One region of the Enterobacter sp. RHBSTW-00175 genome, then DNA from elsewhere that is predicted to be linked to it. Evidence: predicted binding sites of a transcription regulator. Region 1 holds the regulator's gene; each other region holds the start of a gene.

Region 1 (10,321 bases):
TGGAAACCCTGGAATATCACTACGGCAAACATCACCAGACGTATGTCACCAACCTGAACAACCTGATCAAAGGCACTGACTTTGAAGGCAAAACGCTGGAAGAGATCGTGCGTAGCTCAGAAGGTGGCGTGTTTAACAACGCCGCTCAGGTCTGGAACCACACGTTTTACTGGCACTGCCTGGCACCTAATGCAGGCGGAGAACCCACCAGTGAACTGGCCGCAGCCATCAATACCTCGTTCGGCAGCTTTGCTGATTTCAAAGCGAAATTCACTGACGCAGCAATTAAAAACTTTGGATCTGGCTGGACCTGGCTTGTGAAAGAAGCCGATGGCAAACTGGCTATCGTATCAACATCCAACGCGGGTACACCGCTGACCACCAGCGCAACCCCGCTGATGACCGTCGATGTGTGGGAACATGCTTACTACATCGATTACCGTAACGCACGCCCGAACTACCTGGAGCATTTCTGGGCGCTGGTTAACTGGGAATTTGTTGCGAAGAACCTCGCAGCGTAAGAGACACGCAGAAGGGTTCGCCCTTCTGCGTTATGATTATTCAGCCGCGCAGGCCGTTTCTGGCTGTTTACGACCCGACATCAGTACCAGCAGTAACCCCAGAGCCGCAATAATCGCCCCCATTACCGGCACAAAGCTGTACCCCAGGCCACCCGAAATCACCGCACCGCCGGCCGCAGCGCCCAGTGCATTACCCAGGTTAAACGCACCAATATTCACGGATGAAGAGAGTCCTGGCGCTTCATGCGCCACACGCATTACCCGCATCTGCAACGGCGGAACCACGGCAAAGGTCGCCGCACCCCATACCACCATCGCAATGGCTGCGCCAATTTCGTTACGCGCCAGCCACGGAATGGCCACCATGATGACAATCAGCAGCGTTAAGAAGCCTTTCAGCGTGCCACTCACGGAACGGTCTGCCAGCTTACCGCCCAGGTAGTTACCGATAGAGAACCCTACGCCAATCAGCACCAGCATCGCGGTAATAAAGACCGGCGTGGCATGAGTAATGTCGTGCAGCACGGGCGAAATATAGGTATAGAGCGTGAACATCGCCCCAGCCCCCAGCACGGTGGTCAGCAGTGCAGACAATACCTGAGGACGAACCAGCACGGACAGCTCTTTGCGTACATCAGGGCGTTCGCCTGCGCTGCCTTTTGGCAACGAGAAGAACAGTGCGACCATAGCAATCACGCCCAGTGCAGCGGTTGCCAGGAACGACATACGCCAGCCGATCGCTTCACCCAGCCACGTGGCCGCAGGTACACCGCCGATGTTGGCAATGGTCAGACCCATAAACATGGTTGCCACGGCGCTGGCCTGCTTATGTTTAGGTACAACGCTTGCTGCAACCACCGAGCCCAGTCCGAAGAAGGCACCGTGGTTAAGGCTGGTCAGGATACGTGACAACATCAGCGTGGTGTAATCCGGTGAAAGCGCGGAAAGCACATTCCCCAGGGTAAAAATAGCCATCAGGAAAATCAGCGCATTACGGCGCGCACGGTGTGAAAGCAGCAACGTCATTAACGGTGCCCCTACCATCACGCCAATCGCGTAGGCGCTAATCAGCATACCGGCCGCCGGGATAGAGACGTCTACACCCCGGGCGATAACAGGCAATAACCCCATCGGGGAAAATTCGGTGGTGCCAATCCCAAAAGCGCCAATCGCCAGGGCCAGCAGAGGATAATTGATTTTCATGAGTCAACTCCGGATGCCGTGTCGTACCGCGACACAGAACAAAGAAGCAAAAAGCATGACACCAATCACAAAAAATGAGAAGTTAACAATTTGGCAAAAGATTATTGCCGGAGAAGTAACAATCAGCGAGGAATGTGGAGGGAGAGAACTCTCCCCCCGCGTAAATCAGTGCAATACAGCCGTCAGACCAGCTGCAACAATCAGTGCCAGCACGATAACGGTGGTCGTCAGCGAAAACTTAAGATCGGTACTCATCAATTTTTCTCCTTTTAATCACCTTACGAAAAGTGAGCTTGCTCATTTTTACACAGTTTACGTCAAAAATCTTCTTGGATTTAAACTGATATCCACTTTTGCTCTTCCCCTTTTCATCAAGATAGGACAAAATTCCACGCTAAATTTATTAGCGTACCGGCCATTGACCCCCTCCTGACGTCCTGTGTCGTTTTCCCGGCGTGTCGCAATTCCAGATTGCGTGATAAGGGTGAGAGAAGGCAAACGTTTACCTTCAAGTTTTTCAGGAGCTTAGGATATGGTCTGGAGTGACATTTAATGGCAACAATTAAAGACGTGGCAAAACGCGCAAACGTTTCCACTACAACCGTATCACATGTAATTAACAAAACCCGTTTTGTAGCGGAAGAGACGCGTAATGCCGTCTGGGCGGCGATCAAAGAACTGCACTATTCGCCAAGCGCGGTCGCACGTAGCCTTAAAGTTAATCACACCAAATCCATTGGTTTGCTGGCCACCAGCAGCGAAGCTGCATATTTCGCAGAGATAATCGAGGCGGTCGAGAAAAACTGCTTCCAGAAAGGCTATACCCTGATCCTGGGTAACGCATGGAACAACCATGAGAAACAGCGCGCTTATCTGTCAATGATGGCGCAAAAACGCGTGGATGGCCTGCTGGTCATGTGTTCCGAATACCCGGATTCTGTGCTCTCCATGCTGGAAGAGTACCGTCACATCCCAATGGTGGTGATGGACTGGGGTGAAGCGCACGCCGATTTTACTGACTCAGTAATCGATAACGCCTTTGAAGGCGGTTACATGGCCGGTCGTTATCTGGTAGAACGGGGTCACCGCGAGATTGGCGTGATTCCAGGTCCACTGGAGCGCAACACCGGTGCAGGCCGCCTGGCCGGATTTATGAAAGCCATGGAAGAAGCACTGATCACCGTTCCAGAAAACTGGATTGTTCAGGGTGACTTTGAGCCTGAATCCGGTTACCGCGCAATGCAGCAAATAGTCTCCCAGCCGCATCGTCCGACTGCTGTCTTCTGCGGTGGCGATATTATGGCGATGGGTGCGCTTTGTGCTGCCGATGAGCTGGGTCTGCGCGTACCGCAGGATATTTCTGTGATCGGGTATGACAACGTGCGCAACGCGCGTTTCTTCACCCCGGCGCTGACCACTATTCATCAACCGAAAGATTCTCTGGGTGAAACAGCCTTCAACATGCTGATGGACAGGATCGTTAACAAACGTGAAGAGTCGCAGTCAATTGAAGTCCACCCGCGTCTTATCGAACGTCGCTCCGTGGCGGACGGTCCTTTCCGCGACTACCGCCGTTAATCGTGTACGGAGCCAGTTAATCTGGCTCCCGTAACCACTCCCTGTTCAGCGTTTCACTGTCCCCCAGGTAATCCAGCAGCCAGGCCATCGCGGGCGATACGTCACTTTGCTGCCAGGTCAGACAACAGGCCGCGTCCGGGAATGGGTTTTCAAGCTCAAGGGCAACCCACTCCCCGGCATCGATTCGTGGTCTGGCAAAATGGACCGGCACCATTGCCACACACAACCCGGCAGAAAGGCAGGTCGCGGAGGATTCCCAGTCGGGCGCAATCACCCGTCGCTGGTTATCCAGAAGCCAGGTCACACGCTTGGGTAACGAGCGTGACGTATCTTCCAGTACCAGCGATGGCCAGTTACGCAGGGTATCATCGCTTAACGGCCCTGCCATTGCCGCCAGCGGGTGATCGCTTGCCACCACGCATTTCCAGCTTAACATTCCCATATCGCGAAATGCGTAACGTCCCCCAACGGGTATGGCCTGTGTTGCGCCGATCGCCATCTCTGCCCTGCCATCTGCCAGCGCATCCCAGACACCGTTAAAGACTTCCTGCGATACCCGCAGCTCGACATCGGAGAAGTGGCGATAAAAATCGACAATCATCTGCCGGGTACGTTCGGGTTTTACGATGTTATCCACCGCAATAGAAAGATGACCTCGCCAGCCATTAGCAATCTGCTGACACTGTTCACGAGTGATCTGCATTTTTTTGATAACAGAACGCCCTTCTTTCAAAAACCACGCCCCGGCAGGCGTTAACTCCACGTCGCGATGGCGGCGTTCAAACAGCGGAACGGCCAGCCACTCCTCAAGCTGACGCACCGTGTAGCTAATGGCCGAGGGGACGCGGTGTAGTTCCTGCGCGGCTCCGCTGAAGCTGCCGTTACGGGCGACAGCATCCACAACTTCAAGAGAATAATCTGACCACATTTTCTGCCTGCAAAAAATTTGAATGCACCCGCCAAATATTAGCGTTTCACAAGCCGCTTTGCACTCCCTACACTCTGCGCCAACGTACCCTGCCTCCTTAAGGAGAATAAAACAATGCAACCCAGGAAAGGTTTTCTAGTCTGGCTCGGCGGCTTAAGCGTGCTGGGCTTTTTAGCTACCGATATGTACTTACCCGCATTCGCTGCAATGCAGGAAGATTTGCAAACGCCTGCCGCGGCCATTAGCGCCAGCCTGAGTTTGTTCCTCGCCGGTTTTGCCTTTGCACAACTGCTGTGGGGGCCGCTCTCCGACCGTTTTGGTCGTAAACCAGTGCTGTTACTGGGTCTGGCAATTTTTGCCGTAGGCTGTCTTGGGATGTTGTGGGTACGCGATGCGACCTGGTTACTGGTGCTGCGTTTTGTTCAGGCCGTCGGCGTTTGTGCCGCAGCGGTCACCTGGCAGGCGCTGGTGACGGATTACTATCCGGCTTCACGGACCAATCGAATTTTTGCCACTATTATGCCGCTGGTAGGCCTCTCTCCCGCGCTTGCACCACTGCTGGGCAGTTGGATCCTGGCGCATTTCGACTGGCAGGCGATTTTCGCCACCCTGTTTGCCATCACTCTGGTGCTGATGCTGCCCGCATTCGCCCTGAAACCTGCGCATAAAAAAGAGACACATCCGGAAGCGAAGCCAATTACCTTTACCTCTTTGCTGCGCACCAAAGCGTACCGCGGCAACGTGCTTATCTACGCCGCCTGTTCAGCCAGCTTCTTTGCATGGCTGACCGGCTCACCCTTTATTCTGCACGATATGGGGTACAGCCCGGCGGCCATCGGCCTGAGCTATGTTCCACAGACTATCGCCTTCCTGGTGGGCGGTTACGGTTGCCGTGCGGCGCTGCAAAAATGGCAGGGGCAGCAGATGTTACCCTGGCTGCTGGCGCTGTACGCTTTAAGCGTTATTGGTACCTGGGCCGTCGGCTTTATTCCGGGTGCTGGTCTGGCGGAAATCCTGATTCCATTCTGTGTGATGGCAATTGCTAACGGTGCCATTTACCCGATTGTGGTGGCGCAGGCTTTACGGCCGTTCCCACAGGCAACGGGCCGTGCGGCAGCCTTGCAGAACACACTGCAACTGGGGCTGTGCTTCCTGGCAAGCCTGGTGGTATCGGCACTGATTGCAACACCACTGCTCACCACCACCAGCGTGATGCTGGTTACCGTTGCACTTGCTGGCATCGGCTATCAGATGCAGTCATCGGCACACCGTGAGGATAATACGGCAGCCCAGGCTGAAACATCGCACGCATAATCGCACCAGCAATTATGTTACATTTCAGTGATTAGGTTGCTAAGAATTTTCTATTGAATCACCAAATTTTGAGGCCTATACTAAATTTGGTTCGATTAAATACGATAAATATTAAGTGTTAACGGGAGCCGGAGTGCTCCCGTTTTACCATGGAAGGCCTTTCGGCAAGGGTTATCTCCCTTCCTCTGTTCTACGTCGGATACTAGCCTCACGGGGCGTAATACCGTGAGATTTCTCACAAACCAAAAAAAGCGTCTACGCTGTTTGAAGGTTCTGATCACAGCAAGGTGATGGAGAAGCTATGAGTTCATCGTGTATAGAAGAAGTCAGCGTTCCGGACGACAACTGGTCCCGGATCGTCACTGAACTATTGGGTCGTGCAGGCATCACTATCAACGGGCCTTCCCCATCCGATCCCCAAATCAAACATCCCGATTTTTTCAAGCGTGTATTGCAGGAGGGATCGTTAGGACTGGGTGAAAGTTATATGGATGGCTGGTGGGAATGCGAGCGGCTGGATATCTTTTTCTCAAGCGTTTTACGCGCCGGGCTGGAGAGTCAGCTTCCCCGTAATGTGAAGGATACCCTGCGTGTCGCTGCTGCCCGCTTGTTCAACCTGCAAAGCAAAAAACGGGCATGGATCGTGGGTAAAGAGCATTACGATCTGGGTAATGACCTCTTTAGCCGGATGCTTGATCCCTACATGCAATACTCTTGTGCCTACTGGAAAGAGGCCTCGACGCTTGAAGAGGCCCAGCAGGCGAAACTGCGTCTGATCTGCGAGAAATTGCAGTTACAGCCGGGGATGCGCGTGCTGGATATCGGCTGCGGCTGGGGTGGTCTTGCATACTATATGGCGAAAAACTACGGTGTCAGCGTGGTAGGTGTGACCATCTCTGCAGAACAGCAGAAAATGGCGCAGGAGCGGTGTCACGACCTGGACGTCAATATTCTGCTCCAGGATTACCGCGAGCTACACGATCAGTTCGACCGCATTGTCTCTGTCGGGATGTTCGAGCACGTTGGGCCTAAAAACTACAGAACCTATTTTTCGGTAGCAGACCGTAATCTGAAACCGGATGGCATCTTCCTGCTTCACACCATTGGTTCGAAAAAGACCGACCATAGTGTTGATCCATGGATCAATAAATACATCTTTCCGAATGGCTGTTTACCGTCGGTTCGCCAGATAGCGAACGCCAGCGAACCCCACTTTATTGTGGAGGACTGGCATAACTTTGGCGCAGATTACGACACCACGTTGATGGCATGGCAGTCGCGTTTTCTCGATGCCTGGCCAGAGATTGCCGACAACTATTCCGAACGATTCAAACGGATGTTCATATATTACCTGAACGCCTGCGCGGGTGCATTCAGGGCGCGTGATATACAGCTATGGCAGGTGGTTTTCAGTCATGGTGTTGAACATGGTTTGCGGGTCGCCCGCTAAAAAATAACCCCGGATAGCCGGGGTTATACCAGTCAGTTAAGCGATATTAAGCCACTCTGTTATTTTAGTGGCATCGTTCCGTTCACTCAGACTCTCCTGCTACCTGCCTAATCCGCTGTGGTGAACGTGCTAAGGGGGTCGCCGCCCCCTTAGCAATCCCGGCTCCCGGCAAAGAAAATCGCCGCTTCGGCGATTTTCAGCCGGACTCACGCTCCCTCAACCTTCTCTGCGGCCTGAAAGTGGCACGGATGTTGAGTCCCGCAGAAATCGGCGAACCGGAGGCCGGATGACAAGGGCTGGACGCCAGGGATGGCGGCCAGAGGCGAAATGAGACAGGATGTCGAGTCGAGCCGACCGCAGGCAAACGGTCGGGAGGTGAGCGCAGTGCGAAGCACCGATTTCTTTGCGGGCCGCGGGGATTGATAAGGGGGCCGCGGTGGCCCCCTTATCCCGTTCACGTGTTCTGAACGAATTATTTTCTGCGGGTATTAAGGTGAACGGAACCCTGCACCGAGCTTAACTGACAAGCATTACGGATAGCCGGGGTTATTTTTTATTCTTCTTCTGATTTTATTACTGCGGCTTCTTTTGCCGCCAGCACGCGCTCAACGGTATCCACAACCGCCTGCGTTTGCGGATCTATTTCAATATTCACGCGATGCCCCAGTTTTTTAGCGCCCAGCGTGGTGCGCTGTAATGTTTCAGGAATTAAATGCACGCAAAAACGCGTTGGCGTCACTTCGCCTACCGTCAGGCTAATACCATCAATGCCAATATATCCTTTGTACAGGATGTATTTCATTAATGTCGTATCCTGCACTTTAAACCAGATTTGGCGGTTATTTTCAGAGGTCAGGATTTTCGCAACTTCAGCTGTCGTCATGATATGGCCAGACATCAAATGCCCGCCGATCTCATCGCTGAACTTCGCCGCACGCTCGACGTTGACGCTATCGCCAACCACCAGTTCACCCAGATTAGTGATGCGCAGCGTTTCTTTCATTAAATCAAAGCTGATGTGGTTGCCGTTTATTTCAGTGACCGTCAGGCAGCAGCCGTTATGCGCAACCGACGCCCCGGTTTCCAGGCCATCGAGCATATATTCTGGCAGCTCGACAACATGGGTGCGGAAATTGGGTTTCTCATCAATGGACACCAGTTTAGCCGTGCCCTGAACAATACCAGTAAACATGCTTACAACTCCTGTTTCTTCGGACGGTACTGACACCGTTTAATCCCACCACAATAACAGTTGGAAAAACAGGTTGCCAGTGGAGCGCATTTTCTGGCTATTTTTTCACTAGATAATTAGTTAAAGCCCGCTACAATAGCTGCCATCCCCCTGCATTTTCTTCTTGCTGCCAGTAACGGCGGCTTTTTTAGTCTCTCAAATAACTACAATACAAAGGTGTTCACGTGCAGAAGTACATGAATGAAGCGCGTCAGTTGTTGGCACTGGCTATACCAGTGATCATCGCGCAGGTTGCCCAAACCGCAATGGGATTTGTGGATACGGTGATGGCAGGTGGCTATAGCGCCACCGATATGGCCGCCGTTGCAATCGGAACCTCTATCTGGCTGCCGGCCATTCTCTTTGGCCATGGTCTGTTGCTGGCCCTGACCCCGATTATCGCGCAGTTGAACGGCTCCGGGCGTCGCGAGCGTATCGCACACCAGGTGCGTCAGGGATTCTGGCTGGCGGGTTCAGTTTCTGTGCTGATTATGGCCGTGCTCTGGAACGCAGGCCACATTATCCGATCCATGCATAATATCGACCCTGCCCTCGCGGATAAGGCCGTGGGCTATCTGCGCGCATTACTGTGGGGCACGCCGGGATATCTCTTCTTCCAGGTGGCGCGTAACCAGTGCGAAGGGCTGGCAAAAACCAAGCCCGGCATGGTGATGGGTTTCATCGGCCTGCTGGTGAATATTCCGGTGAACTACATCTTTATTTACGGGCACTTCGGGATGCCTGAACTGGGTGGCGTCGGTTGTGGTGTGGCGACTGCGGCGGTGTTCTGGGTCATGTTCTTTAGCATGATGACCTATGTCAAACGCGCGCGCTCAATGCGTGATATCCGTAACGATGAGCCTTTCAGTAAGCCTGATATGGCTATCCTGACCCGTCTTGTGCAGCTCGGTCTGCCGATTGCGCTGGCGCTGTTCTTTGAAGTGACGCTGTTCGCGGTGGTTGCGCTGCTGGTGTCTCCGCTGGGCATCATAAATGTGGCCGGGCACCAGATAGCGCTGAACTTTAGTTCGCTAATGTTCGTCATGCCGTTGTCACTGGCTGCGGCGGTCACCATTCGTGTCGGTTTCCGTCTGGGGCAAGGTTCAACCATTGATGCGCAAACGGCGGCGCGTACCGGGTTAGGCGTGGGCGTTTGTATGGCAGTGTGTACCGCACTGTTTACCGTCACACTGCGTGAGCAGATTGCCCTGCTCTATAACGACAACCCGGAAGTGGTTCTCCTGGCATCGCACCTGATGCTGCTGGCGGCGGTATACCAGATTTCAGATTCGATTCAGGTTATCGGCAGCGGGATCCTGCGTGGGTATAAAGATACGCGTTCTATCTTCTTTATTACCTTTACAGCGTATTGGGTTCTTGGGCTGCCTACTGGCTATATCCTGGCGCTGACCGACCTGGTGGTTGACCGTATGGGGCCTGCCGGATTCTGGATGGGCTTTATCATCGGCTTAACGTCAGCGGCTATCCTGATGATGCTGCGTATGCGCTTCCTGCAACGTCAGTCTTCGGCCGTCATTTTGCAACGTGCAGCACGTTAAATGCACAGTAGCCGCTGGCAAGCGGCTACTTTCTCTTCATTTTGCGCGGGAATAAAGCAATTGCGTGAAATCTGAGAGAAAATTGCATTTTCCCTCTTGCCTCATCCGGGCAGTGCCGCTAATATTCGTCCCCGTTGTCGCCGACAACACGTTGCGTTCATAGCTCAGTTGGTTAGAGCACCACCTTGACATGGTGGGGGTCGTTGGTTCGAGTCCAATTGAACGCACCATTCTGCGTCCGTAGCTCAGTTGGTTAGAGCACCACCTTGACATGGTGGGGGTCGGTGGTTCGAGTCCACTCGGACGCACCATTTCAGTCCTGAAATGGTGCAAATCCTCTCTTAGTATTCTGAATAATCCCAATTTCCTGATTTATTAATTCTTCACCTGCTACGCTTTTCTCATGAAAAAACGCAGGAATACCGTCGATGAAGAAAATCGCCATTATCGGTTCGGGTCCCACCGGGATATATACCTTTTTTGCTCTGCTGAATAACAAAACACCCCTCTCGATCTCCGTCTTTGAGCAGGAAAAGG
Region 2 (10,321 bases), 600 kb from region 1:
TCAGGGCCAGAGCTTTGAAATCCAGGCCTCTGCCATTGAAGTGACCGGCTGGGTTGAAGACCCGGATACTTATCCGATGGCGGCAAAACGCCACAGCATCGAGTATCTGCGTGAAGTTGCGCACCTGCGTCCGCGTACCAACCTGATTGGTGCGGTTGCTCGTGTTCGTCATACGCTGGCGCAAGCACTGCATCGTTTCTTTGACGAGCAGGGTTACTTCTGGGTCTCTACCCCGCTGATTACTGCCTCCGATACCGAAGGCGCAGGCGAGATGTTCCGCGTATCCACGCTGGATATGGAAAACCTGCCACGTACACCTGAAGGCAAAATCGATTACGACAAAGATTTCTTCGGCAAAGAGGCCTTCCTGACGGTGTCCGGCCAGCTCAACGGCGAAACTTACGCCTGTGCGCTGTCTAAGATCTACACCTTCGGCCCAACCTTCCGTGCGGAAAACTCCAACACCAGCCGCCACCTGGCGGAATTCTGGATGCTGGAGCCAGAAGTGGCGTTTGCTGACCTGAACGATGTTGCGGGTCTGGCAGAAGCGATGCTTAAGTACGTGTTCAAAGCGGTTCTGGAAGAACGCGCTGATGACATGAAATTCTTCGCCGAGCGTGTTGATAACGACGCAATTGCCCGTCTGGAGCGTTTTGTTTCGGCTGACTTCGCGCAGGTGGATTACACCGACGCGGTCGCCATCCTCGAAAAATGCGGCGAGACGTTCGAGAACCCGGTTTACTGGGGCGTCGATCTCTCTTCCGAGCATGAGCGTTACCTGGCAGAGAAGCACTTCAAAGCACCGGTAGTTGTTAAAAACTATCCGAAAGACATTAAGGCCTTCTACATGCGCCTTAACGAAGACGGTAAAACCGTTGCTGCGATGGACGTGCTGGCACCGGGTATCGGTGAAATCATCGGTGGCTCTCAGCGTGAAGAGCGTCTGGACGTGCTGGATGCCCGTATGGAAGAGATGGGTCTGAACCCGGCTGATTACAGCTGGTATCGCGACCTGCGTCGTTACGGCACTGTGCCTCACTCCGGTTTCGGTCTGGGCTTCGAGCGTCTGATCGCTTACGTGACCGGCGTTCAGAACGTGCGTGACGTGATTCCATTCCCGCGTACCCCGCGTAACGCAAGCTTCTAATTCCGCGTTAATTAAAATGGCCAGCAATTGCTGGCCATTATTTTATTCTGCTTTGTCAGTTTTCGTCAGTTGAAAGTCAGCATCTTTAAACTACAACCCCGTCATAACCTCTACCTGTTACGTTTTGTTTCCACGAAATATCTGTGAACAAAAAATAAACCACACTCTTATTGCGCTTAATGCATTCCTGATGCTTTAGCACAAATTTCAACCGTATTCACAGCCATCCAGAAGGCTGGTAGCGGTCATAAGAAAAAACGAGTCGTTTAACTTCTGTTTATATGAATTGCCTTTATCAAAATTAAGCATAAGCAATTCATATACATAGGAATGAACCAGGCTTTTAATTAGCCAATCAGTTCTGAAATTTGAGGTGGTTCACAAAGTTCCTTAAAATACACAAATTCTTACACATTATTTCTTTTTGTTACTCATTCTTTAGAATTGTAGCATTTTCAGGCTAGCGAAACGGTTCTATGAATGGAAAGATGCCTGTCAGATACATAAAGACACCAAACTCTCATCAATAGTTCCGGAAATATTTATTGACAGAATTTATTGACGGCAGTGGCGAGTGTCATAAAAAAACCAATGAGGGTAATAAATAATGATGAAGCGCAATATCCTGGCAGTGGTTATCCCTGCTCTGCTGGTAGCCGGTGCAGCTAACGCTGCAGAAATCTATAACAAAAACGGCAACAAACTGGATCTGTACGGGAAAGTTGTTGGTGAGCATGACTTCGTTACCTCTGGTGACAACACCGACAGCAGCGACAACACCTATGCACAGATCGGTTTCAAAGGCGAAACTCAAATCAATGACCAACTGACTGGTTACGGTCAGTGGGAATACCGTGCTCTGGCAAGCCAGGCAGAAAGCAACCAGACTCAGCGTACCCGTCTGGCGTTCGCTGGCCTGAAAGCCGGTGATGCTGGTTCTATCGACTACGGCCGTAACTACGGTATCGTATACGATGTAGAAGGTCTGACCGATATGGCACCTTCTTTCTCCGGTATGACCTGGGCTAACTACTCTGATAACTTCATGACTGGCCGTACTACTGGCGTTCTGACCTACCGCAACACTGACTTCTTCGGTCTGGTTGATGGTCTGAGCCTGGGCCTGCAGTATCAGGGTAAAAACGACCGTACTGACGTTAAAACCGCTAACGGTGACGGCTTCGGTACCTCTGTTGGTTACGAATTCGGTGAAGGCTTCGGTCTGATCGGTGCATACAGCAACTCTGACCGTACCAACCTTCAGACTGCTGACGGCAAAGGCGACAAAGCTGAAGCATGGGCTGTTGGTGCTAAATACGATGCTAACAACATCTACCTGGCAACCACCTATGCTGAAACCCGCAACATGACTCGTGAAGCTGACGGTTCATTCGCGAACAAAACTCAGAACTTCGAAGTGATCGCTCAGTACCAGTTCGACTTCGGTCTGCGTCCTTCCGTGTCTTACGTTCAGTCTAAAGGTAAAAACCTGTCTCAGCGTGGCACCTTCAATGGCGGCGATGCTGACCTGCAGAAATTTGTTGAACTGGGTGCAACTTACTACTTCAACAAAAACTTCAACGTTTATGTTGACTACCAGCTGAACCTGATCGACGACACCTCTTACTCTCGTAACGTTGGTATCGTGAACGGTAAAGACGACCAGGTTGCAATGGCTGTGACCTACCAGTTCTAATCAGTACACCACTTTGTTCTATGCTTAAGAAACAGGGCTTCGGCCCTGTTTTTTTATGTCTGATAGTAAATAATGGCGACTTTTGAAAAGCCGCACGCTTTTTGTCGCAAACGGTTGGCATTTTGAAAATCTACCGTTAACCTGATAGCGGATTTCACTCCTGTAATCACAATGGAACTTCGTCATGTTTGAGAACATTACCGCCGCTCCTGCCGACCCAATTCTGGGCCTGGCCGATCTGTTTCGTGCCGATGACCGCCCTGGCAAAATCAACCTGGGTATTGGTGTATATAAAGATGAAACCGGCAAGACTCCGGTACTGACCAGCGTTAAAAAAGCTGAGCAGTATCTGCTGGAAAACGAAACCACCAAAAACTACCTCGGTATTGATGGTATCCCTGAATTTGGTCGTTGCACTCAGGAACTGCTGTTCGGAAAAGGCAACGCGATCGTGACCGATAAGCGTGCCCGCACTGCGCAGACCCCTGGCGGTACTGGCGCGCTGCGTGTTGCGGCGGATTTCCTGGCAAAAAATACCTCTGTTAAACGTGTGTGGGTTAGCAATCCAAGCTGGCCGAACCACAAAAGCGTGTTTAACTCTGCGGGTCTGGAAGTGTGTGAATACGCTTACTACGACGCAGCAAAACACGCTCTCGACTTCGATGGCCTGCTGGCCAGCCTGAGCGAAGCACAAGCTGGAGACGTGGTGCTGTTCCACGGCTGCTGCCATAACCCAACGGGTATCGATCCTACGCTGGAACAGTGGGAACAACTGGCTAAACTGTCCGTTGAAAAAGGTTGGCTGCCGCTGTTCGACTTCGCATACCAGGGCTTTGCCCGTGGTCTGGAAGAAGATGCTGAAGGCCTGCGTGCCTTCGCTGCTGTGCATCAGGAATTGATTGTTGCAAGCTCCTACTCCAAGAACTTCGGCCTGTACAACGAGCGTGTAGGTGCATGTACGCTGGTTGCCGCTGATGAGCAAACTGTTGATCGCGCATTCAGCCAGATGAAGTCTGTGATCCGCGCTAACTACTCTAACCCACCAGCGCACGGTGCATCGGTGGTCGCGACCATCCTGAGCAACGACGCCCTGCGTGCAATCTGGGAACAAGAGCTGAACGATATGCGCCAGCGCATCCAGCGTATGCGTCTGCTGTTTGTGAACACCCTGGCTGAGAAAGGCGCTGACCGCGACTTCAGCTTTATTATCAAACAGAACGGCATGTTCTCTTTCAGCGGCCTGACCAAAGAACAGGTTCTGCGTCTGCGTGAAGAGTTTGGCGTTTACGCGGTGGCTTCAGGCCGTGTTAACGTTGCCGGCATGACACCAGACAACATGGCGCCGCTGTGCGAAGCGATTGTCGCTGTGCTGTAACAATCCGTCGGGTGATGTTTTCACGCACCCGACCAATAAAAAAGCCTGCATCATGCAGGCTTTTTTTATTTAATCTGGCTTACCAGACAGGCATTTCATCCTGGAGGAACGGGTTGTGTATACGCTCGTAACCCAGCGTCGACATCGGGCCATGTCCAGGAATAAACGTCACATCATCGCCCAGCGGCAATAATTTCTGTTTAATCGACTGAATCAACTGACCGTGGTCACCGCGCGGGAAGTCGCTGCGTCCTACGCCACCTTTGAAAATCACATCACCGGAAATCAGCAAACGCGATTTATCATCAAAGAAGACGATATGACCTGGCGTATGCCCAGGACAATGCAACACCTGTAAAGTCACATTCCCTACGGTAACGCTCTCCCCTTCGTTCAGGTAAGCGTCGGGTGTCAGAGGTTGACACTCATCAAGGCCAAACATGCGGCTTTGGGCAGGTAACCCTTGCAGCCAGAACTCATCTTCTTTTTCCGGGCCAATCACCGGCACACCGTAGTGTTGCGCCAGCTCCGCCGCAGCCCCCACATGATCAAGATGACCATGGGTCAGCAAAATCTGCATCAGCGTCACACCCGACGCTGCGACTTCTTGCTTGATTTTCTCGGCGTCACCACCGGGATCGACAAGCGCGGCCAGTTTGGTTTGCTCACACCAGATTAATGAACAGTTCTGGGAGAACGCGGTAACCGGAATAATACGATAGTTCATACTGCTCCTGTATTTCGTTATTACCAGTGCCGAACGGGCCCGGTATCAATATGCACAAAGTTGCTGCTGGGGTAATATCCTACACCACCTGCACGCATAGATAACGCAGCTTTGCGAATATTGGCTAACGAAACGCCTTCAATATGAAAATCCATCGCCTGTCCTTTAGTGTGATAGCTTTTTTTGGCTACCCCACGGCTACGGGCGCGCAATTCATTGTTGGTATCAAGAGAGCGATAACCGGAAACGAGTTGCACAGGCTTGCTGGTTCCGAGCAGGCCCTGGAGGCGGAAAAGCTGATCAAATAATCCAGGATCGATGGCTTTTATTTTATTCGCGCGGAAATCACGGAAAAAATGGTTTAGTTTTGCTAATTCATCCTGAATATAGCCTCTGCCATCGAAAAATTCCGCTTTAAGCGACTCACCAGTATGCAGATTGTTGAGCGTTAAAATACGCGGACGAGGTGTCGAGAGGGTGGCAAATGCTGGCGTAGGCAAGATGGCCGCTGCGCCAAGCGCAACACCACCTAACGCCAGCAGTTTGCGGCGATTAGCGTCAAATTTGTCCATGATAATCAGGTCTACAGGTCAATGTTTATCGTATATATGCTTAGCGCACGAAGGGCACCTTAACTGGCAAAACAACCTACGTCAAGGCGCCCAACCCCAGTAAACACGCGGCTTACAGCCATATTGCCACGCATTCACCATAACTTACGACAATCAATTTTCCCGAACTACTTCATTTACCTGATTAATTGTTCAGCTTTTGGCAAAATTTGTGCGCCCGATCGCGCAGTGAGATCGTAATTGTAAATATCTGTACGATACTGGGTACGCCCATCTTCGCCAACAAACGCGGTCAGATAGTAAAGATTAACCGGAATATTGTGTCGAATATTAACGTAGCGTGTATCTCCTTGTTTCAGCGCATCGGATATCCGCGTATCGTTCCAGCCCGCATCCTGCAACAGCATATTCGCAAGTTCAGAGGCTTTATTGACGCGAACGCAACCAGAGCTGAGCGCGCGGGTATCTTTCTGGAACAGGTTGTGGTTTGGCGTGTCGTGCAGATAAATCGCTTCCGAACTTGGCATGTTGAATTTGTAACGCCCAAGCGAATTATGCGCGCCAGGTGCCTGCTGGAAACGGAACGGCAGGTTAGACGCCGTAATGGTTGACCAGTCAACCATGTAAGGGTCAATCGCCTCTTTGCTGTTCCAGCCGCGCATTACGGTATAACCATGACGTTCCAGATAGCCTGGGTCATTCCACAATTTGGGCAGGATATCCTTACGGGCAAGCGTTGGCGGTACATTCCACGGCGGGTTAACCACGACGTTATTCAGGGCGCTGCTCATCATTGGCGTTTTACGGTCCGGGCGACCCACAATCACGCGGGAAGCCAGCACTTCGCTGCCGTTCTGGTAATAGACCAGCGAGTACGCCGGAATATTCACCATAATGCCAGTCGATAATGTGCCTGGCAGCAAGCGCAGACGCTGGATATTCAGCGCCAGCACGCCTGCTCGCTGTGCCGGGGTGACATTCAGCCAGTCGCGCGTTGATTGCCCAATAACACCGTCTGCACCCAGCCCTTGTGCGGCCTGGAATTGCTTAACGGCAGCCACCAGCTCGCGGTCGTAGGCAGCCGGTTTATCACTGATGACCTGCACGTTTTTCACTTTTGCAGGTGCGGACGGGCTTACGACTACGCTCTGTGGGTCATCTCCGGGTAAAGCGATTTTTGGCCCGCCCTCCAGAATACCGGAACGTCGAAGAATTTCGCGCAAGGCTGGCACATCACTGCTCCACTGCCCCGGCCGCAATGAGCCTGCGCCACGTAGCTGCGGCCACGGACGGGTATCAGACACCAGCGTAAGCAACGACTGATGCATAGGGGCATACTGTGGATGTGCCGGAGCCAGGCTTGCAATAAAGCCCGGCAAATTGCCGTTATCCAGCGACAATTGCCACTGGTTAATCACCGATAAAGCGGGGGTTGCCAACTTGTAAGGCTTGTCGCTGTAGAGCCAGCGATTACCATTGACCGGAATTCCGGCGACAAACTGGAGGTAGCCCATCATGGCGTCTGACAGCACGATGTCACGCGCCTGGCCGGTCACAGACGGATCGGTCAGCAGTTCAACCCAGGCGGTAAATTGTGGCTGGAAACCGGCGATAGCAACCTCTGCCAGCTGTTGCTGGAAAGCACGAACCGCATCGCGATTGTCCCACATGGGCTTCATATCGCGTGCAGCATAGAGAAGCGTCAGTTGGTTGAGATACGCAGGTTGGTAACCAGAAGGCAGCCCCGTCAGAAGCTGTTGCTGGAGTGATTCAATGTTTATGCCTTCTGGCAGCGGCTTAATACCGGCCATGATCGCCGTCGCCGGAGATTGCTCCAGCGGCTGAGACAACGACGTTGGCTGCACGCCTGTCGTTGCAGAGCTGTCAGTCGGCACAATTTCAGGCTCATCAGCCTGAGCGCTAAACAGTGGAGCAAACATCACTGCCAGGCACAAACTCAGTGCAGACAGCTGACGACCACGAATTTTCTTTAGCAACATCCCTTGCCCCCTGTTTTCTTACGACATGCCCATCACGTTGGGGCTTTTCTTCATTATAGGAAGGCTAAAACAGTGTTGCCTTACCTTATGTAAAGAAGTTTAAAGATAACGCAGCCGTAAGCACAAGTTAAGTGAATAAAAAAAGCGGCGCTTCTGCGCCGCCCTTTGTAACAAAACGCGTTATGACGCGTCAGCCGTTCCTGGCAACGACTCCGGCGGCTGTGGCGCAAAACCACGCAACCCGACCACGTGTACGTGTTCGCTGTTCTGGAACACTTTACGCACCAGCTTATAGGTTGTGCCTTTTTCCGGGCTGATGTTCTCAGGTGCTGCAATGATGAGCTGCATATCCAGACGATCGCAAAGCTCAAACAGCGTGGCAATAGAACGGGCATCAAGACGCGCGGCTTCATCAAGGAACAGCAGACGACATGGAGAGATATCTTTGCCGCGCAGACGACGCGCTTCATCCTCCCAGCTCTGAACAACCATCACCAGAATCGACATACCTGTACCGATAGCTTCACCGGTAGAGAGTGCGCCAGATTCCGCACGCAACCAGCCGTCTGAACCACGGTTAACCTCAACTTCCATTTCCAGGTAGTTACGGTAATCCAGCAGCTCTTCACCGATGGTTTGCGGGGTACGTTGACCCATATCGATCTGCGGATTCAGGCGCTGATACAGCTTCGCCAGTGCTTCTGAGAAGGTCAGGCGGTTGCTGTTGAACAGATCCTGATGCTGCTCGTGCTGTTCAGACAATACATCCAGCAGCGTGGAGTGGGCTTCACGTACGTTCACGTTCAGGCGCACGCTGTTCACCTGGCCAAAGGATACGCTTTGCAGCCCCTGGTTCAGCTGACGAATACGGTTCTGCTCGCGCTGGATAGTCTTACGAATAATGTTCGCCACACTGCGGGAACTGATCGCCAGCTTCTGCTCACGTGAAGTCAGCTCTTCCGTCAAACGGCCCAGCTCGATTTCCATCTGTTCAATGGCTTCAACCGGATCGTCAGTACGGATGATATCCTGACGGATACGCTCGCGCAGATGCTGGTAAACCGCAACAAAGAACTGAATTTTACGCTCAGGGCGTTTTGGATCTTCCGACATACGCAGCACATCGCGCAGGTGTTCGTTATCCGCCACCGCCAGACGCAGGGCACCCAATGCCTTATCCGACATAGAGCGCAGTTCGTCAGCAGAAAGATAAGCCAGCTCACGACGGTGCAGACGACGTTCAACGTTATTGTCTTTCACCATACGCATCACCGCGCACCAGCCCGCCTTCGCAGTCACCACCTGTTCACGCATCTCAAAGTAATCACGCTCCAGCTTACGCAGACGACGGGTCAGGTTATCCATCTCGGCTTCGCAGAAGGTCAATGCTTTTTCCAGCTGATTACGACGCGCGCGGTTGTTGCTGAGCTGGCCATGCAGCTCGTCACGGCGAATGCGCGCGCGCTCTTCGGCGCCGCTGTCAGCACGCACGCCAATATCCTGGAGCTCTTTATGCAGGTCGTTTAACAGCTCTTTCTTGGTGTCGAACGAGCTTTTCAGCGAGGCCATGACCTGGCTGTACTGGCTGAGCTGCGCGGCGTGGCTACGCAACGCCTCACGCGCGCGGGTACGCTCTGCTTCGGCGTGTTCAAGACGCTGGCGCAGTTTCTCGTTAAGATCGCTGTTGCCGCTCAGCATTTCTGCTGAATCGGAGTAGCCAAAGTGAGCACGACGCTGAACGACTTCGGTCAGCGCAAATGCCTGCTGACGCGCTTCGCGTTGCACCTGCTGAGACCAGGCGTAATCTTCTTTTAACTGTTCAAACTGTTCAGGGTCGCTCTGCAATACCGAGACGACAGGCTCCAGCTTCGCCAGCTGGTTTCCATGCTGCTGCACAAAGCGCGCAGCTTCCTGTGCTTCGTCCAGGCGTTCCTGAATTTCATCCACACGGTCAGCAAGGGTGTCGTCTGCCAGCAGGTTCAGGCGCGGCAGAATGCGGTTCAGCGCGGCAACGCCCTCTTTCGCCTGCTCAAATTGTGCACGACTCTGCTGGTTATCACTTTCATGATTGCCAATGGCACGCTCCAGCTCGCCACGACGCGTGCTGAGCTTGCGAATTTCGGCTTCCGGGTCAGCGTCAAAAGCAACGGCCAAATGGCTACCGATAAAGCGGCTGAACGCCTGGTGCAGACGCTGCGTTTTCTGTACGTCAAACGACAGGGTTGCAAAACGTTCAGAAAGCGTTTCACGCTCGGCGTGCAGGCTTTCGATGCGGTTTTCACGCGCTGCGCGGCCAAACAATGGCAGTTCAGGGAAGCGGGAATAACGCCACTGGCGGTCAGCGATTTTCACCACTACCGCTTTTTCCAGCTCATCAACGCTGAACACGCTGTCATCGAACGACTGCGGATCCCCTTCGATCAGATAGAGATCTTCCGGGCAATCTTCCAGGCCGGCGAGCTGATCGGCAATCAGCGACAGATCCGGGACAACAATCGCATTACGTGACGGGCCATACAGCGCGGAGAAGTAAGGCGCGTCATCCAGACCCACATCGTCGTAAATCTCAGACAACAACACGCCGCCAAAACGCTCTGCCAGGGTATTCAGGCGTGCATCTTCCGCACCACCCGGCTGACTTAAACGTTCGATTTCGTCGTCAACATCACGCTTGCGTGCGCCGACTTCATCACGCTCAACAATCGCCTCGCGCTCGCGCTCCAGCAGTTGTTGCAGATATTCGGTGACTTCCTGACCGGAGGCAAACTCTTCACCGCACTGCTCGCTAAGCTGACTCAGGCTAC
Region 3 (10,321 bases), 1.7 Mb from region 1:
CCACGCCAGAGCAAAGCCAATGCTGAGTGACATTGACGCTGTGTGCCCGTTATGCAAATCGAACGGGCGGATAAACTGCTGCGACAGCGCAGAACAAATGTGTTGGACATCGGGTTCTGAATGTACGCCGTACAGGATCATTGCAAATTCATCGCCGCCAAGACGGTACGATTGATGGCGGTTTTCCCCGAACTCAACCATTCTGCTGGCGACCTCAATTAGCACGCAGTCGCCTGCGGCATGTCCCCATGTATCATTGATAAATTTAAAGTTATCGCCATCCAGGAAAAGCAGCGCAGAGTTCATTTTTGCGGAGGGGTCATTCATTAATGCCGCAATACTGTTGCGAAATGCCGCCCGGTTAGCCAGACCCGTTAACGGGTCGTGCATTGCGGTACGCAGCAACTGTGCATTTTTGGCCTGGAGCTTCAGTTGCCACTCTTCCATTTCGTCCAGCAGGCTGTTGAAGTCCTCACCAAAATGATGGAACTCTTCGATCCTGCCCTCTTTTACCCGGCGGGAGAAATTACGGTTGGTGCGTACGTCGTGGACGACATCGGTAATATTTTGCATCGCTGTGACCATGCCGTGATGCAGGGAGCGGGTAATGGTTAATGCCACCAGAGAAGCAAAAAGAATGCAGCCTGTGAGAACGGCAAACGACATCCAGATAAAGTGGCTGATAAGACTGTCGCGCGCCGTAAGGCGAATTTCACCAATCTTATTTCCGTTATGCATAATGGGCTGCGCGACAGGGTTTGGGAACAACCAGCGGCTGACTAACGCACCCAGCGTATCCGTATTGTCTTCAGGGTTCCATGACCACCAGGCAAAACGTTTTTCATGAATATTGAGGACTTCTGCCACCGCAAATTGCCCCTGTTTGCCGAGGGTGGCGAGTGTTTCATTCGCGGCCAGTGAGTCGTTGAAAACCAGTGAAGCTTCAAGGCTGTGGCTCATGGTTGCGCCGGTTAATTCGAGATTTTTTTGCGCGTATTGTTTTAACGTCACGACGGAAGCAAAACAAAGCAACAGCCATATAAACGTCATTGTTATTATGACGCTTATCATGCTGATACGCCTCAACGTTCTTTTAAACGTAGGACGTGGAGCTGAAGTGAAATCCTTATTCATGCTTCGAATTCCGTGCAAGCATTAATACATCTGGACTGACTCTCACACCACTACGAGACAGTGCATCCAGATTTACGGAAAACCTAACCCGGTCGTCCTCTATAATGAGACAAAATGCGCTTCCAATAACACATTCCGGATTCTGTTCTGAGATTAATAGCAACGCTCGGCCCTGATACTGACTTATTAAATCAAGCTGTTGGGCAGGGGATTCAGTCCCAAAATATATAGCGTCGCACATGGCTGCCAGTGCTTCCTGATCGTTACGCACGATAACAGGAGTATAAGGTAACTCACTATGCCCATCTGTGTGGCTGAGTGTGTGCGCGTAGTGCGATGTGGCGTAAACACAGAGTTTTGGCTGGCCGGAAAGTGCTGGCCATCGGGTATAACTTACAATACCCGATACAATTAAACGCACCGATTTATCGGTCTCCGTTAGCGTTCCGGCAACCGTTGCGCCCGCAGTAAGCAGCAGTATCAATGCCAGAGTTAGTCGGTACAAAGAGATCAAGAATGAAATTCTCACCAGAAACCGCCATACCGCTCTGGAAATAGATGTCCTTAAGAGTTGTCGGCAGAATACCATTGTTTGTCAAAGCCGTCATTATGTCAGAAATGCAACTGGGTTGACTTAGGTTAAATCTCACAGTTTCATTTATTACGATGGTAAAAGATAAAAATCAATTAAGCCGACTGGCCTTCATGCTTTCATCCATCCCTTGTTGCCAGGCATCGTGAAGTTTGGCTGCATTCTCTACGGTGTCGCAACTGGCTGGAAATGATTTTCCTGCTAAACCCCATGCATGAATAAAACCTTCTTCACAAACTTTCTTCTGACCCTCCGCATAACCGCGGAGATATTCACTACGATCAATTTTCGGGTCGTTAAAATTATCGGCCAGCGCCTGATTATCTTTAACCGGTACGCCGTTCATGGCGTCTTCTTTTCCCGCGCCAAACCAGTCAGGACTTGTCCAGTCGGGCTGGAAGGTGTAGGGATTGATCTGGCAGCCTGATAAAGAAAGGACCAGTAGCGCTAACGCGATTGAACGCATAGACATTCTCCTTTTTCCTTCAGCATAGCCTGGCATAAGATAAGTAGGGTGTAATTTTTAGTTTACGATTTTATCGGCTGATTTTTGCAATAAATTGGTTGTTGTAAAGTAATGTGTACGTATTTTGGATTGAAATCTTTACTTGTTGTGGTATCGTTGTCCCACCTCTTAGAGGAAAACAACTATCGCAAACGAGCTTTACAGGATCGCAATCATGCAAAAAGACGCGCTGAACAACGTACATATCACTGACGAACAGATTTTAATTACCCCGGATCAACTGAAAGCGGAATTCCCGCTGAGCATTGCGCAAGAGGAGCAAATTGAGCACTCTCGCCAGACCATTTCTGACATCATCGCCGGGCGCGATCCGCGTCTGCTGGTGGTATGTGGTCCATGTTCCATTCACGATCCTGAAACCGCCATTGAATATGCCCGTCGATTTAAAACATTAGCGGAGGAGGTCAGCGATAGCCTCTATCTGGTGATGCGCGTCTATTTTGAAAAGCCACGTACCACTGTTGGCTGGAAAGGGTTGATTAACGATCCGCACATGGATGGCTCGTTTGATGTGGAAGCAGGCCTGAAGATTGCGCGTCGCCTGCTGGTTGAGCTGGTCAGCATGGGGCTGCCTTTGGCAACCGAAGCGCTGGATCCGAATAGCCCGCAATACCTGGGTGACCTGTTTAGCTGGTCTGCTATCGGTGCGCGTACCACTGAGTCGCAAACCCACCGCGAGATGGCGTCTGGTCTGTCCATGCCTGTTGGTTTCAAAAACGGGACTGACGGCAGCCTGGCAACTGCGATTAACGCAATGCGTGCTGCGGCAATGCCACACCGCTTTGTTGGCATCAACCAGGCGGGGCAAGTTTGTCTGCTGCAAACGCAGGGTAACCCGGATGGCCATGTGATCCTGCGCGGCGGTAAAGCGCCAAACTACAGCCCGGCAGATGTCGCTCAGTGTGAAAAAGAGATGGAACAGGCGGGACTGCGTCCGGCTCTGATGGTAGATTGCAGTCATGGTAACTCGAACAAAGATTACCGTCGTCAGCCTGCAGTTGCTGAATCTGTTGTCGCGCAAATCAAAGATGGCAATCGTTCTATTATCGGCCTGATGATTGAAAGCAACATTCATGAAGGCAATCAGTCATCTGAACAACCGCGTAGCGCAATGAAGCACGGGGTGTCTGTAACCGATGCCTGTATCAGCTGGGAAGCTACGGATGCACTGCTGCGTGAGATCCACAAAGATTTGAACGGCCAGCTGGCGACGCGTCTGGCATAAGAGGGTAGTTATGGTTGCTGAATTGACCGCATTGCGCGATCAAATTGATGAAGTGGATAAGGCGTTGCTGGACCTGCTGGCGCGCCGTATGTCTCTGGTTGCCGAAGTGGGCGAGGTTAAGAGTAAATATGGCCTGCCGATTTATGTACCAGAGCGTGAAGCTTCCATGCTTGCGTCCCGCCGCAAAGAGGCGCAGGCGCTGGGGGTTTCTCCAGACTTAATTGAAGATGTACTGCGTCGGGTGATGCGTGAATCCTATTCCAGCGAAAACGACAAAGGCTTTAAAACCCTTTACCCGTCGCTGCGACCGGTTGTGATTGTGGGCGGTGCGGGCCAGATGGGGCGTCTGTTTGAAAAAATGCTGACGCTTTCTGGCTATCAGGTTCGTATTCTGGAAAAAGAGGACTGGGCTCGCGCGCCAGAACTGATAAAAGATGCGGGCATGGTGATCGTTAGCGTGCCAATTCACGTGACGGAACAGATTATCGAGAAACTACCTCCGCTGCCGGAGGATTGTATTCTGGTGGATTTGGCGTCGGTGAAAAACGGTCCGTTGCAGGCGATGCTGGCCGCTCACACTGGCCCGGTGCTGGGTCTGCATCCGATGTTTGGCCCGGATAGCGGTAGCCTTGCCAAACAGGTGGTGGTCTATTGTGATGGCCGTCAGCCGGAAGCTTATCAGTGGTTCCTGGAACAGATTCAGGTATGGGGTGCGCGTTTGCACCGCATTAGCGCGGTTGAGCACGATCAGAACATGGCGTTCATCCAGGCGCTGCGCCACTTTGCAACCTTTGCTTATGGCCTGCATCTGGCGGAAGAAAACGTGCAGCTTGAGCAGTTGCTGGCGCTTTCTTCGCCAATCTATCGCCTGGAGCTGGCCATGGTAGGGCGTCTGTTTGCGCAGGATCCGCAGCTTTATGCTGACATTATTATGTCGTCAGAGAACAACCTGACGCTGATTAAACGCTACTACCAGCGCTTTGGCGAGGCCATCACCTTGCTGGAGCATGGCGATAAACAAGCATTTATCGACAGCTTCCGTAAGGTTGAACACTGGTTTGGCGATTATGCGCAGCGTTTCCAGAGCGAAAGCCGCACCCTGTTGCGCCAGGCAAATGACAGTCGCCAGTAATGTGATGATGTATATACTAAAAGCCAGCATTGCTGGCTTTTTTCTTTTGGGGAAATGACATGACGGAACCGCAGCTGTTATTGAACTACACCGGGCACTTACCGGAATGCCCGACGTGGAGCGAAGATGAAAATGCACTCTACTGGGCTGATATTCTGGAAGGGGAGATCCATCGTTACCATCTGCCAACGGCTGAGCACACTGTCCTGTCATTTCATGAAGAGGTTGGATGTTTTGCCCTGCGGGAACGTGGCGGTTTTATTGTCGCGATGCGAAATGCCATCTGGTTGACCGATAAGCACGGGCTGCCTCAGCGCAAGGTGTGCGACAACCCCTCGAACCCGCAGCTGGCACGATTTAATGATGGTGGCACCGATCACCGTGGTCGCTTCTATGCGGGGACGTTTTGGGGGCCTGGGGACTATAACGGCGCAATGCTGATGCGTATCGACAACGACCTGACCCCGAAGGTACTTCAGTGCGATATCCACGGGCATAACGGCCTGGCATTCAGTAATGACCAGCAATGGATGTTTACCTCTGACACGCCGAATGGCGTTATCTATCGCACACCGCTGGATGAACAGGGGGAGCCTGGCAAACGAGATGTTTTCCGGCGGTTTAAGGAAGGCGAGGGGATACCTGACGGTGCCGCGATGGACGTGGAAGGCTGTTACTGGAGCGCGTTGTTTGATGGCTGGCGCATCGCCAGATTTTCACCAAAGGGTGAACAGCTCGAGGAATACCGGCTTCCGGTTCGTTGCCCGACGATGGTCTGCTTTGGCGGTGACGATATGAAGACGTTGTTTATCACGACGACCCGGGAAAATATGGACGCTGCTGAAACAGCGAAATATCCGCTTTCCGGGGCCATCTTCACCCTGCCTGTCAGCGTGGCAGGGATGAAGAAAAGCCGCTTTATCGAACGTTAAGCCGGGTCGACCGGAACAACGTTTTCGCTCGGATAGCAACCGAGCACTTTCATTGAGCGGGTGATTTCACCCAGCTCACGCAGGGCTTTCTGCATGGATGCAGATTCCAGATTGGCCTGAACATCAAGATAGAACATCTCTTCCCACGGGTTGCCGTGGATCGGGCGCGATTCCAGTTTGGTCATAATCAGATTGTGATTACGCAGCACCAGCAGGGCTTCAACCAGCGCACCAGCCTGCTGGCCGGTGGCCATCAACAGCGTGGTTTTTGCCGGGACCTGATCGGACACATTAATGGCTTTGCGCGCCAGCACCACAAAACGCGTAATGTTTTGCGTCTGGTTAGCGAGGTTACGTTCCAGCACCTGCAATCCGTACAGTGCGCCACCCGCTTCGCTACCCAGTGCGGCTACGGTCGGGGAGTTTGCCTGCGCGACTTTTTCCATCGCCGCAGAGGTACTTTCGGTGTACTCAATCTTCCAGTTCGGATAGCGGTTCAGGAACTGGCTGCATTGCTGGAACGGCTGCGGATGGCTGTACACCGTGTCGATTTTGCTCAGGTCAGTGGAGCCTGAGACCAGAACACAGTGGTCAATTGGAATAGTCAGCTCGCCAACCAGCGACAGGCTGGTGTGTTGCAGCAGGTCGTAGACATCATTGATGGCGCCGGAGCTGGTATTTTCAATCGGGACCACGGCGTAATCGGCCTGGCCGGTTTCAACCTGATTGAAAATGTCGGCAAACTTCGCGCATCCACTTTCGATAAACTCTTCGAAATGGCGGGCTGCATACTGACGTGCCGCCAGGTGTGAATACGAACCTTTCGGACCCAGAAACGCGATACGGGCAGAGTGCGGATTAGTTTTGTTCAGATGCTGCTGTAACAGCGCTTGTTGGGTCAGAACGGAATCTTCGATGATAAGCTGGAACAGACGGGTGATGTAATGGGCATCAAGGTGGTGCGCTTTTCCAAGCTGAATCAGACGCTCCAGCAGGTCACGCTCACGGTCGATATCACGTACGGGGCGATGGGAGTCCAGCTTGGCTTTGCCCACTTCGACAGCGAGTAAGCGGCGTTCTGCCAGCAGTGCCAGTAATTTTTCATCCAGCGCGCTGATTTTTACTCGCAGATCCAGTAACGGGTTTTCCGGTGTCATAGTGTTGCCTGTCTCATTTTATCGTTATCAATAAAAAAGGCCCCCCGGTTTGGGAGGCCTTGTTGTTCGTCTTCGCATTCTTTATCACACGACGAAACGCCTCCCATTCAGGGGAAGGTAAAAAAGAATGCGAAGAAAAACGGCGTTAGTTTCATTGAGTCATCCTGTGGTTGATACCGTTAAAGTACCTGCACTGTTTTCACCCTGTCAATAAAAAACGCGCCCGAAGGCGCGTTGGCGGTACACTCAATTTAAAGGATTACTCTTCTTCAACTTCTTCCGCGAGGCTGGCGTCTTTCACCGATGTTGTGGCGCGACGGGCTTCGCCTTTGTGTTGCACTTTATTGAGCTGCCGTTCCAGCTTGTTGATCAAATCGTTAATTGCGGTGTACATATCCTCGTGTTTAGCGCTGGCGACCAGATGGCCGTTTGGAGTATTGATAGTTGCGTCAGCGATGAAACCCTGTGGCTCCTTGGACAGGATGATATGTGGATTAATCAAATGAGTTTGCCATTTATCCAGTTTGGCGAGACGGTCTGCGACGTGCTGGCGAATTGCCGGAGTAATTTCCATTTGTTTACTGGTAATGTTCATTGTCATAAATTTTACCTCTTGTCTTTCCGTCTTGGTGATTCCAGCATACCTGTCCTAATGTCAAAATGTGTGATTTAGATCACGTTATTTTGTCGGTTTTTGTCAGGGAATCTTTTTTGTGAGGCAGGACAGGAAGAGGCGATTTTTACCTTGTCGAAGTCAGAAATTGAGGCCATAGTTGATAGGATGTGTTGTAGCTAAACCGCTTCAGCTTGCGACAGAAACGAATAAAAAAACGGCAGCCATTGGGCTGCCGTTTTGCTTTGAGCGGAATATCAGGTATTGCTGCTGTTCGCGGCGATGATTTTCGCGACCTTTTCAGCCTGCGCGTTCATCTGCATTTGACGGTATGCATTTTCCATCAGCTTCAGGCCATCACGCGTGGCTTGCGTATCTGGGTAATCGCGCAGCATTCCTTCTACACGGTTAACCACGGCAACCCATGCGCCACGGCGAGTGTAGTATTCGGCAACGGAGTATTCATACTTAGCCAGACGGTCTTTCAGGAAAACCAGACGTTTAGTGGCATCGGTAATATACTGGCTGTTTGGATAGCTGCGCACCAGCTTGGAGAAGTCGTTAAAGGCGTCACGCGCATGTTGAGGATCGCGGTCGGAACGATCAACACCAAAGAAACCTTGCAGAGCACTGTCGTCCAGCGCCATGTTGGTGAGGCCGCGCATGTACATCACATAGTCGATGTTAGGATGAGTCGGGTTCAGACGCATGAAACGATCGATGGTTGCCTGAGCCAGCGGCAGATCGGCATTTTTATAGTATGCGTAGATGAGATCTAACTGTACCTGCTGTGAATACGGACCAAATGGATAGCGATTATCCAACGCTTCCAGTTGCGTTATCGCCTGTTTCCAGTTACCGTCCTGCAACTTTTGTTGTGCAGTCGCATAGATTTCATTCGGCGGATTGTCAGGGACCTGTTCATTTGAACCGGAGCAGCCCACCAAAGCCAGGCTCAACGTGGCCGCTGCCACCAGATATTTCATGCGCGTCATGACGTTTTGACTTTCCTCAAATGTTTGTCCGGGAGAAACTCTGTTCCTGCTCCCGATTAAGACCAGCTACAATAGCACACTATATTAAACGGCAAAGCCGTAAAACCCAACGTTAAACGAAGAAGCAGTTTATGGCACAACGAGTAGAACTCACCGCAACAGTCTCCGAAAATCAGCTCGGTCAACGCTTAGATCAGGCTTTGGCCGAATTGTTCCCTGATTATTCGCGTTCACGTATAAAAGAATGGATCCTTGACCAACGCGTGATGGTAAACGGCAAAGTCTGGGACAAACCAAAAGAGAAAGTGTTAGGTGGGGAAGCTGTCGCCATCAATGCTGAAATTGAAGAAGAAGTGCGTTTTGAACCGCAGGATATCCCACTGGACATCGTCTACGAAGATGATGACATTCTGGTTATCAACAAGCCGCGCGATCTGGTTGTTCATCCAGGTGCCGGTAATCCTGATGGTACAGTATTAAACGCGCTCCTCCATTATTACCCGCCAATTGCGGACGTTCCGCGCGCCGGTATTGTTCACCGTCTGGATAAAGACACCACAGGTCTGATGGTGGTGGCGAAAACCATTCCTGCACAGACACGTCTGGTGGAATCGTTGCAGCTGCGTGAAATTACCCGTGAATATGAAGCTGTCGCGATTGGTCATATGACCTCGGGGGGCACGGTAGAAGAACCTATCAGCCGCCACCCAACCAAACGCACGCATATGTCGGTGCACCCAATGGGGAAACCGGCGGTAACGCACTACCGCATTATGGAGCATTTCCGTATCCATACGCGTCTGCGTCTGCGCCTTGAAACGGGTCGTACACACCAGATTCGTGTCCATATGGCACACATCACTCATCCGCTGGTGGGTGACCAGGTTTACGGTGGTCGTCCGCGCCCACCTAAAGGCGCATCTGATGAGTTCATCAGCGTCCTGCGCAAGTTTGACCGCCAGGCACTGCACGCAACAATGCTGCGTCTTTACCATCCGATCACCGGCATTCAGATGGAATGGCACGCGCCTATCCCACAGGATATGGTGGAGCTTATCGAAGCATTACGTGCTGATTTTGAAGAGCATAAGGACCAGGTGGCCTGGTTATGACCAAACTGATTGTCCCGGAGTGGCCACTTCCTGAGGGCGTGGCCGCCTGTAGTTCGACCCGCATCGGCGGGGTAAGCCAGGGCGCGTGGGAGTCATTAAATCTCGGCGCGCATTGCGGTGATGTTCTGGAACACGTTGAGGAAAACCGCAAGCGTATGTTTGCGGCCGGTGACTTACCGTCAAAACCCGTCTGGCTCGAGCAGGTGCATGGCAAGGACGTACTGAAACTGACGGGTGAACCCTATGTTTCTAAACGCGCCGACGCCTCTTACAGTAATACTCCCGGGACAGTTTGTGCCGTTATGACCGCCGATTGCCTGCCGGTTCTCTTCTGTAACCATGCTGGAACTGAAGTCGCGGCCGCGCACGCGGGATGGCGTGGCTTGTGCGAAGGGGTTCTGGAGGAGACGGTCGCCTGCTTTGCCGATGACCCTGCCAACATTATTGCCTGGCTTGGCCCGGCAATTGGTCCTCGTGCATTTGAAGTTGGGCCCGAGGTACGCGAAGCCTTTATGGATAAAGACTCGCAAGCCGTCACCGCGTTTCAGCCGGTGGGTGAAAAGTATCTGGCCGATATTTATCAGCTTGCGCGTCAGCGTCTGAATCGCGCGGGCATTACGCAAATCTTCGGTGGCGATCGCTGTACGTTCACCGAAAAGGGTGATTTTTTCTCTTATCGTCGTGACAAGACGACGGGTCGTATGGCAAGTTTTATTTGGCTGATATAACCTAAAGAATCAAGACGATCCGGTACGTGCCGTTTTCTTTTCACATAATTCAGGTCATTAACCTTGAATAATTGAGGGATGACCTCATTTAATCTCCAGTAGCAAATTTGACCTGTTATGGGAGGAGTTATGCGTCTGGATCGTCTTACTAATAAATTCCAGCTAGCACTCGCCG

Evidence for each region. Region 1 encodes PurR, which represses purine synthesis genes. Its sites were predicted from a motif close to CANGCAAACGTTTGCNTG; they were not measured.
Region 2: the regulator PurR is predicted to act here: its motif matches at 2,947-2,964, upstream of HV107_RS18245 (amino acid aminotransferase).
Region 3: the regulator PurR is predicted to act here: its motif matches at 7,397-7,414, upstream of raiA (ribosome-associated translation inhibitor RaiA).

What each region holds. Positions count from the first base shown of each region.
Region 1 is NZ_CP055930.1:4,448,959-4,459,279, reverse strand. It holds gene sodB (superoxide dismutase [Fe]) at 1-521, shown strand, start outside; gene HV107_RS21570 (MFS transporter) at 558-1,724, opposite strand; gene HV107_RS21565 (YnhF family membrane protein) at 1,890-1,979, opposite strand; gene purR (HTH-type transcriptional repressor PurR) at 2,277-3,302, shown strand; gene punR (DNA-binding transcriptional activator PunR) at 3,319-4,230, opposite strand; gene punC (purine nucleoside transporter PunC) at 4,345-5,544, shown strand; gene cfa (cyclopropane fatty acyl phospholipid synthase) at 5,846-6,994, shown strand; gene HV107_RS21540 (riboflavin synthase subunit alpha) at 7,548-8,186, opposite strand; gene mdtK (MdtK family multidrug efflux MATE transporter) at 8,411-9,784, shown strand; tRNA gene HV107_RS21530 (tRNA-Val) at 9,938-10,014, shown strand; tRNA gene HV107_RS21525 (tRNA-Val) at 10,019-10,095, shown strand; gene HV107_RS21520 (FAD-NAD(P)-binding protein) at 10,213-10,321, shown strand, end outside.
Region 2 is NZ_CP055930.1:3,845,852-3,856,172, reverse strand. It holds gene asnS (asparagine--tRNA ligase) at 1-1,147, shown strand, start outside; gene HV107_RS18250 (porin) at 1,755-2,843, shown strand; gene HV107_RS18245 (amino acid aminotransferase) at 3,028-4,218, shown strand; gene HV107_RS18240 (MBL fold metallo-hydrolase) at 4,298-4,945, opposite strand; gene HV107_RS18235 (YcbK family protein) at 4,966-5,517, opposite strand; gene ldtD (L,D-transpeptidase) at 5,694-7,517, opposite strand; gene mukB (chromosome partition protein MukB) at 7,698-10,321, opposite strand, start outside.
Region 3 is NZ_CP055930.1:765,700-776,020, reverse strand. It holds gene dgcN (diguanylate cyclase DgcN) at 1-1,134, opposite strand, end outside; gene HV107_RS03645 (YfiR family protein) at 1,127-1,663, opposite strand; gene HV107_RS03635 (DUF2799 domain-containing protein) at 1,818-2,192, opposite strand; gene aroF (3-deoxy-7-phosphoheptulonate synthase AroF) at 2,407-3,477, shown strand; gene tyrA (bifunctional chorismate mutase/prephenate dehydrogenase) at 3,488-4,609, shown strand; gene HV107_RS03620 (SMP-30/gluconolactonase/LRE family protein) at 4,669-5,541, shown strand; gene pheA (bifunctional chorismate mutase/prephenate dehydratase) at 5,538-6,698, opposite strand; Phe leader region at 6,729-6,854, opposite strand; gene pheL (pheA operon leader peptide PheL) at 6,806-6,853, opposite strand; gene raiA (ribosome-associated translation inhibitor RaiA) at 6,958-7,299, opposite strand; gene bamD (outer membrane protein assembly factor BamD) at 7,569-8,306, opposite strand; gene rluD (23S rRNA pseudouridine(1911/1915/1917) synthase RluD) at 8,438-9,418, shown strand; gene yfiH (purine nucleoside phosphorylase YfiH) at 9,415-10,146, shown strand; gene clpB (ATP-dependent chaperone ClpB) at 10,276-10,321, shown strand, end outside.